Regions from separate parts of the Mycobacterium sp. NGS56 genome, predicted to be linked through region 1. Evidence: predicted binding sites of a transcription regulator. Region 1 holds the regulator's gene; the other holds the start of a gene.
What was found. Region 1 encodes LexA, which represses DNA repair genes until DNA is damaged. Its sites were predicted from a motif close to CGAACANNTGTTCG; they were not measured.
Positions count from the first base shown of each region.

Region 2: the regulator LexA is predicted to act here: its motif matches at 2,064-2,077, upstream of AC5Y4F_RS07100 (error-prone DNA polymerase).

Region 1 covers NZ_JCALCQ010000004.1:302,184-306,601, forward strand. The annotation lists gene AC5Y4F_RS14385 (PhzF family phenazine biosynthesis protein) at 1-456, shown strand, start outside; gene AC5Y4F_RS14390 (peroxynitrite isomerase) at 468-953, opposite strand; gene nrdR (transcriptional regulator NrdR) at 1,006-1,470, opposite strand; gene AC5Y4F_RS14400 (LysM peptidoglycan-binding domain-containing protein) at 1,619-2,113, opposite strand; gene lexA (transcriptional repressor LexA) at 2,404-3,102, shown strand; gene AC5Y4F_RS14410 (sunset domain-containing protein) at 3,120-4,418, opposite strand, start outside.
Region 2 covers NZ_JCALCQ010000001.1:1,541,792-1,546,209, reverse strand. The annotation lists gene AC5Y4F_RS07100 (error-prone DNA polymerase) at 1-2,049, opposite strand, end outside; gene AC5Y4F_RS07095 (wax ester/triacylglycerol synthase domain-containing protein) at 2,218-3,564, shown strand; gene otsB (trehalose-phosphatase) at 3,606-4,418, shown strand, end outside.

The DNA.
Region 1 (4,418 bases):
ACCGTCGGCGCGACGTGGTGGCTGCGCGAGATCGGTTCGCCGATCAACACGCTGCGGGTGCGGGCCGGGATCGTGCCGGTCGGTTACGACGACGACCGCGCCAGCATCAACGCTCGCGCGGAATGGGCGCCCGACATCGCGCTGCACGAATTCACTTCGGCCGGCGAGGTTCTCGCCGCCGACCCGGCCGACTATCCCGATGACACCGCGCATTACCTGTGGGCCTGGACCGACCGGGCGGCAGGCTCGCTGCGGGCGCGCATGTTCGCGGCCAACCTCGGTGTGGTCGAGGACGAGGCGACCGGCTCGGCGGCGATGCGGATCACCGACTACCTGAGTCAGAGCCTGCGGATTACCCAGGGCAAGGGCTCCGTCATCGACACGACCTGGAGCGCCGAGGGCTGGGTCCGGGTGACCGGCCGGGTCGTCAACGACGGTGTGAGACAACTTGACTGACGCCTGCGTGCTCAGCGCTGCCGGTGCAGCACGGCGGTGAGGTGGTCCTGCAGCGGTTGCCCGACCGCACTCATCTGCACCGTGTAGGAGAGCTCGTCACCGTCGATGCGGAACGAACGGCCAAGCGCGGTCACCTCTTTAGCGCTGGGTGTCAAACCGACCGCCGTGGTCGACATCTGCATTTCGATGCGGTCACCGCTCACCGAGTAGGTGCCGACCTCGATCTCGGTGATACCGCTGGGATGCGCCAGAACTATTTCGAGATGACCCGGCTGTGGCACGCGAAGAAAACCGGTTTCGGCGTGCAACGGCTTGCCGTCGGCGACGGCCTTGGTTTTCTGCCCGTAGGTGAGAAACGGCTTACCGACATGGCCGAACACGACTTCTTCGAGATAGTCGAAGGGCGGGATGGTGGGGTACTTGCCCGCACCCTGGCCGGACCAGGTCCCAAGGAGCGGGGCCAACGCCGCAAGGTCGGGATGCAAGTCAGGAGGCATGAAGCCGAGCCTAGCCCGCTGAGGAGCCGGGCAATCCGAGGACGCCGACCCGTCAGCCTGGGGCTGCTACTCCGCGGTGTTCGCGTAGCGCCTGAATCTCGCGTTCGAAGTCGTCCGCGGACTCAAACGACCGATACACGGAGGCGAATCGTAGGTAGGCCACCTCGTCCAGGTCACGCAACGGACCCAGAATGGCCAGGCCGACTTCATGACTGGGTATCTCGGGTGAGGCCGCGGCGCGCACGGTGTCTTCGACCTGCTGGGCCAGCAGGTTCAGCGCATCGTCGTCGACCTGGCGCCCCTGGCACGCCCGGCGCACGCCGCTGATGACCTTCTCCCTGCTGAACGGTTCGGTGACGCCGCTGCGCTTGACCACCGCCAGCACCGCGGTCTCCACGGTGGTGAAGCGTCGCCCGCATTCGGGACAGGATCGGCGGCGCCGGATGGCCTGCCCTTCGTCGGTCTCGCGCGAATCGATCACCCGCGAATCGGGATGGCGGCAGAACGGACAGTGCATGACCGCTCCTTCATCGCGCCGACAAGGTACCGCTGGACTTTGAGCGTACCCGCGCGTCGAACTACACAGCTAATGAAGCCGCCGGCCGTACGAACTCGGCATTGGCATCCCGGATCCGCAGCCCATAGCCCTTTTTTCACAACGTTGCTCAGCCGACCGGAGCGATCAGGGTCTGTCCCGCCATGAGGTTCGACGAGTGTAGATCGTTGAGTTCGCGGATGCGGTCGGCGACCTGGGTGGTCGGCGCGTCGGGCGCCACGCGATGCGCGAAGTCTTGAAGCGACTCGCCCGCATCGACGCGGACGATGGCGAGCCGGTCGGGAACGTGGGCCGCAGAGTTCGTGGAGTCGCCGTTGAGGACCTGCCCGACATTGGCGACGAGACCCAGCCACAGCGTGATTGCCCCGGCGGCCAGCGCCAGCCCGATGGTCGATGCCCAGGTGGTGGCGCGCCTGCCGTGGCGAGCGACGGACATCGCCACCCCGGTGCCGCCGTAGCGCGTGGCCGCATTCGTCGGCCGCGTCGGCGTGGGCCGGCGGGTCCGGGCCAGCCCGTCCCGTCCGTAGCGAGCACCCTGGACGGGTCCATTGATCGGGCGCCGAAGACTGCTGGTATGCGGCGCAGGCGGGTGGATGACTGTCATCTTCGTTCCTCCGGTCAACTAACTCTCGCTCGTGTGTTCGACCCTAATCGCCTGTATGTTCGAAACCGAACATTTGAGCGAAGCGTGTCGCACGAGCAAACGCTAGATCACACCACCGACAAGTTCGTCGGCCTCTACCACTGTCACGAGGCAACAAATACCCGATATCCCGAAGAGTTACACACTTGTGATTCATCGGCCTCGGGCCTTTTAAGCGAGCTGAACCGAGCGGCGACACGCTACTCGAACACATGTTTGATTCTTGCTCGCGCTGCGGCTACATTCAGTGCATGGGCGACATCAACGACGTTTCATCGGCCGGTCCCCAGGCCCGGCTGCACTCCGTGGATCCCTCGCTGACCGAACGGCAGCGAACCATTCTGAATGTCATTCGCGCCTCGGTCACCAGCCGCGGCTACCCGCCCAGCATCCGGGAGATCGGCGACGCCGTCGGTCTGACGTCGACGTCATCGGTGGCGCACCAGCTGCGGACCCTGGAGCGCAAGGGATACCTGCGCCGCGACCCCAACCGCCCGCGCGCCGTCGATGTCCGCGGCGCCGACGACGACGTGGCCGTGCCCGCCACGGAGGTGGCCGGCTCGGACGCCCTGCCCGAACCCACGTTCGTCCCGGTGCTCGGGCGCATCGCGGCCGGCGGGCCCATCCTCGCCGAAGAGGCCGTCGAAGACGTCTTTCCCCTGCCGCGCGAATTGGTCGGTGAAGGCACGCTTTTCCTGCTCAAGGTCGTCGGTGACTCGATGGTCGATGCCGCGATCTGTGACGGCGACTGGGTGGTGGTGCGTCAGCAGAACGTCGCCGACAACGGCGACATCGTCGCGGCGCTGCTCGACGGTGAGGCCACGGTCAAGACCTTCAAACGCGCCGGCGGTCAGGTGTGGCTGATGCCGCACAACCCGGCGTTCGATCCCATCCCGGGCAACGACGCGAGCGTGCTGGGCAAGGTCGTCACGGTTATTCGCAAGGTCTGACGCGGGAGCGGACCCAGTCAGTCGGCCCTGGTGAAGCCGTTCGCCTGCGCGACTTCTTCGCTGGACAACCAAATTTCGGCGAGCGTGTCCTGATACAGGTCGCTGTCCGGCATGTAATACAAGCCGTAACGCGCGCTCGCCTTGACGGGATATCCGTCGGGCGCCTGGTACGGGTCATCGAGCGGCAGGTGGATGGTGGGTCGCCCGTCCGGTCCCGCCATACCGTTCTCCGAGGCGTCCTCGGCGGCGTGCCGACCGCTTCGTGACGGAGTCTTTACGCCCGCCTCGGCGACCACGGCGGCTCCTACCGCGGCGTCGGCCGCGGCATCCGGTGCGGGCTCGACGTCCGGTTCCGGGAGGTCGAGGTATTCGTCTTCTGGCTCAGCGGTTTCCAGGGCGCTGGCCACGGCATCGTCGTCCGCTGGGGTGGAGGGAAGGACGTCTGGGTACTCGTCTTCCGGATACGTCTCCTCCACATAACCGGCATCGGGATCCTCGGCGTCGAGATAGGCGGCGTCGTCCGCCGTCTCGGGCTCGGCGACATCCGGAACGGCGTCGGTGTAGTCGGTGTAGTCGTCCCCGGCATCGGGATAGGCGGCCTCCGGCAGCATCTCCTCGGAGACGACCGGGATCGAGTCGGTGTCGACCGCGTCGGGGTCTTCCTCGTCGAACCCGTGGTCGCCTCCGACGGCAACTTGACGTTGCCAGCCGACCGGCCCGGCCTCCGGCTCCGGTTCGGGCTGGCGCGGCGCGGCTTGTCCAAACGAGTCGGCGGTGACGTCGGAATCGTCGTGTCCCCAGCGCTCGTCGGCGTCGTAGCCGAAGTACCCCTCGTGGCCGGGCGCGTAGGCCGCGGCGTCCTCGTGGTCGGGCCGGCGGCGCCGCCATACGAACAGCACCCACGCCAGCAGCACGATCAGCGCCACCACCGGAAGGGCGGCAACCAGCCACCACCAGTGCCAGGTGGACTTCTTCGCGTGCGGCGGCATAGCCGAGTTGCTCGGCTGGTCCTGACCCGACACCTGCAGGCCGGACAGCAGCTTCGCCAAGTTGGCCGGCTCCGTGCTGAACGTGTTCTTTGCCCGGTTCCACGAAATCTTGCCGCCGGTGAACTGCTGGGAGATGACATCGCCGTTGACGGCTTGGTCGGCGACGGGGGCACCGAGTTTTCCGGCCGGAGCGCGCAGCTTGTCCCACGCAGTCTTCATCGCCCCGCGTACGACGAAGGCGCCGTGGTCGGAAGTCCAGAAGATGACCGGCTTGTCGGCCGCGGAGAAGGTGGCGATACGGCTGGAAGGCCCTATGCCGCCGTCGGT
Region 2 (4,418 bases), on a different contig from region 1:
ATGCACCGACCCGCCCTGGATGGGGCCGGGACGGATCAGCGCGACCTCCACCACCAGGTCGTAGAACACCCGCGGCTTCAGCCGCGGCAGCGTGGCCATCTGCGCGCGAGACTCCACCTGGAACACGCCGACGGAATCGGCGCGGGCCAGCATCTCGTACACCGCCGGTTCGGAGAGGTCGAGGCGGGCCAGGTCCACCTCGATCCCCTTGTGCTCGGCCACCAGGTCGATGGCATAGTGCAGCGCCGAGAGCATCCCCAGCCCCAGCAGGTCGAACTTCACCAAACCGATTGCCGCGCAGTCGTCTTTGTCCCACTGCAGGACGCTGCGGTTCTCCATGCGCGCCCACTCCACCGGGCACACGTCGGCGATCGGGCGGTCACAGATCACCATGCCACCGGAATGAATTCCCATGTGCCGCGGAAGGTTCCGGATCTGGTTGGCCAGGTCGACCACCGGTTCGGGGATGCCCTCCACATCGGGTGAGTCGGCCAGCCCGTTCCAGTGGCTGATCTGCTTGCTCCACGCGTCCTGCTGCCCCTGCGAGAAGCCCAGGGCGCGGGCCATGTCGCGCACCGCGATCTTGCCCCGGTAGGTGATGACGTTGGCGACCTGGGCGGCGTAGTCGCGGCCGTATTTGTCGTAGACGTACTGGATGACCTTTTCGCGCTGATCGGATTCGATGTCCATGTCGATGTCGGGCGGCCCGTCGCGGGCCGGTGACAGAAAGCGCTCGAACAGCAACTCGTTGGCCACCGGGTCGACGGCGGTGACACCAAGGGCGTAACAGACCGCGGAGTTGGCGGCCGATCCCCGGCCCTGGCACAGGATGTTGTTGTCCCGGCAGAACCGGGCGATGTCGTGCACAACCAAAAAATAGCCCGGGAACGCCAGCTGGGCAATGACTTTCAGTTCACGTTCGATTTGGGCATACGCGCGCGGCGCGTGCTCGGCCGACCCGTAACGGTCACGCGCCCCGGTCATGGTCAACTGCCGCAGCCAGCTGTCCTCGGTGTGCCCGACGGGCACGTCGAAGGGCGGCAACTGCGGCGCGATGAGCGCCAGGCCGAACGCGCACTGCTCGCCCAGCTCGGCGGCCGCGGTCACCACGTCGGGCCGCTGCCCGAACAACCGGGCCATCTCCTCACCCGAGCGCAGGTGCGAGCCGCCCAGCGGGGCCAGCCATCCGGCGGCCGAATCCAGCGACTCCCGCGCCCGGATGGCGCCCATCGCCATGGCCAGCCGGCGCCGCGACGGCCCCGCGAAATGCGCGCCGGTGGTGGCGACGACACCGACACCGAAGCGTGGGGCCAGCGCGGCCAGCACCCCGTTGCGTTCGTCGTCGAGCGGTTGGCCGTGATGGGTCAGCTCGATGCTGACCCGGTGAGCCCCGAACCGGTCCACCAGATTGGCCAGCGCCCGCTCCGCCGCCGATGGGCCGCCTTCGGAAAGTGCCTGGCGGACATGCCCTTTGCGGCAGCCCGTCAGGATGTGCCAGTGCCCGCCGGCGGCCTCGGTCAGCGCGTCGAAATCGTAGCGCGGCTTGCCTTTCTCGCCGCCGGCCAGATGGGCCGCGGCCAGTTGTCGCGACAACCGCCGGTAACCCTCCGCGCCCCGGGCCAGCACCAGCAGGTGCGGGCCGGGCGGATCCGGCTGCTCGGTGCGGGCACCCGGGCCAAGCGACAGTTCGGCGCCGAACACGGTGCGCATGTCGAGCTCGGCCGCCGCTTCGGCGAACCGCACCGCCCCATACAGTCCGTCGTGGTCGGTGAGCGCCAGGGCGCGCAGGTCTAGCCGGGCCGCCTCCTCGACCAGCTCCTCGGGTGTGCTCGCCCCGTCCAGAAAGCTGAACGCCGAGTGCGCATGCAGTTCGGCATAAGCGACGGATGAGCGGGACGCCCGGCCGTCATCCGGCGGCTGATACGTCGCTCGCCTGCGCGACAGCGGGCCGTCGGATTCCGGGCCCGCCGACTCCCCGGCGTGGCGGGGCTTGCTGTCGAGCACCCGCTCCATTTCCGCCCAGCTCGGCGGCCCGTTGAACCAGCCCACGAGTCCGAGTATATCGAACTGGTGTTCGATTTAACCGAGGCTCAGCACAACGGTTGTTAAGCCGAACTTCAACTCCTAAACAAGCTCTTAACGTGCGCGTACTACCGCAAATCACTGGGTCGACAGATACTGGCACAAGTTCAACAAAGCGGACTAGCGGGAGCCGGCATGGCACAGACACTGGATACGGCATTTCTTCAAGCCCACGATCCGGACCGGCATGCGAGCTTGGCGATCGGCGCGGTCGCCATCGTCGACGGCACCGCCCCCGATTACGAGCGGCTCAAACGCCTTCTGGCGGAACGCATCCAGCCGATCACTCGCTGCACGCAGCTGCTGCGTGCGCATCCGCTGCACCAGGAATGGATCGACTGCCCGGACTTCGACCTGGCCCACCACGTGCGCCGGGTAGCCATTCCCCACCCCGGCGACGAGGCCGAGCTGTCCCGGGCCATCGCCTACGCCCTGGAACGCACCCTCGATCTGAACCGCCCACCGTGGGAGTGCTGGGTCATCGAGGGCCTGCAGGGCAACCGGTGGGCGATCCTGATGAAAACCCATCACGGACTGCTCGACGGCAACTCGGCCGCCCGCCTGATCAGCAGGCTGTGTGACGACGCCGACGCGGATGTCTTCGCCAACAGTGCTGCGGCAAAACAGGTTTCGTCACCGGTCGCAGGCAAGCCTGGCTGGGTCGACGCGCTGTGGCGGGCTTCGTCGACCGCGGGCAACATCACCGGCGCCCTGGTCGACGCGATGTGGCCGGGGATGCGGACCGAGGCGGCCACCGCCCTGCGGCGCTACAGCACGGTACGCGTGCCGATCGCGGACGTCGACAGCGTCTGCCGCAAGTTCGGGGTCAGCGTCAACGACGTCGCGCTCGCCGCCGTCACCGAGGGATTTCGCACGGCGCTGCTCGGGCGCGGCGAGGAACCGCGGGCGGACTCGCTGCGCATCCTGGCGCCGATGCCGGTGCGCTCGGCGATGCTTTCACACCTGCCCGTCGAACACGACGATCCGGTGCGGCGGTTGCAGACGGTCCATACCAGGTGGCAGGCCAAGCAGACAGCTCAGCCGCGACCGGCCGGCATCGTAGAATCGATGATCGGCTGTTTGCCAACCACGTTGCGTAGCAACGTGTTACAACTGCTCTCCCACCTCCCGCAGCGCGCCATCGTAACCTTGGCCACCAACGTGCCCGGGCCACGCCGTCACCTGCGGGTGATGGGCCAGACCTTGGAGCGGCTGCTGCCGATCCCCCCGACCGCCGCGGCGCTGCACACCGGTGTGGCGGTGTTGAGCTACGGCGACGAACTGGTCTTCGGAATCACCGTCGAACAGGGCGACGCGTTCGACGTCAAGCAGCTGGCCGCAGGCATCGAGTTGGGCATGGAGCGCCTGGTGGCCCTAGGCGACGATTCCGTGTTGTTGTTCGCGCGCAAGCCTTCCGCGCGCCCGGTGGTCCGCCCCGTGCCGCCGACCCATCCCTCGGCGCCGGGTCGCGCGCGTCACTGACCCAGTCTCCGCACGGCGGACCACCGTGAGAAGGTGGGTCAATGGGCAAGTCCGGGCCGGTCATCATCGACCCGCGCCGCCACGACGCGGTGCTGTTCGACATCGACACCGCGCCGGGCTCCACACTGGCCGCACACCTGCGCGAAACCGGGGTGAGCAGCACCGTCATTTCGGCGGACGGTCCGGTGCAGGCGGCCAACCGCCTGGGGGTACGGCCCGGCCGTTGCGTCGTGGTCGCCGGGCACGCCGAGGGCGTCGAGGCCGCGCGCGCCGCCGGCTTCGCGCTGGTGATCGCTGTCGATCCGGCCGGGCACGGCGACGCGTTACGCGAGGCGGGGGCCGACGCGGTGGTCGCCGATCTGGACGACGTCACCGTGCGGACCGGCGATCGCCGCATGTCGCAGCTGCCCGATGCGTTTCAGGCCTTGGCCGACGGGCTGGCCGACAGGCGACCGGCAGTGTTCTTCGACTTCGACGGCACGCTCTCCGACATCGTCGATGACCCGGACTCGGCGCGGCCAGTCGCCGGGGCCACCGAGGCGCTGGTAAATCTGGCCGCGCGGTGTCCGGTCGCGGTGCTGTCCGGGCGCGACCTCGCCGACGTCACGAATCGTGTTGGCGTACCCGGTCTCTGGTATGCGGGTAGCCACGGTTTCGAGCTGACCGCCCCCGACGGAACGCACCACCAGAACGACGACGCGGCCACCGCCATCCCGGTGCTCGAGCAGGCGGCCGGTCAGCTGCGCGACCAGCTCGGCGCGATTGCCGGTGTTGTGGTGGAACACAAGCGATTCGGGGTGGCCGTGCATTACCGCAATGCCGATCGCGACCGCGTCGGCGAGGTGCTGGCGGCG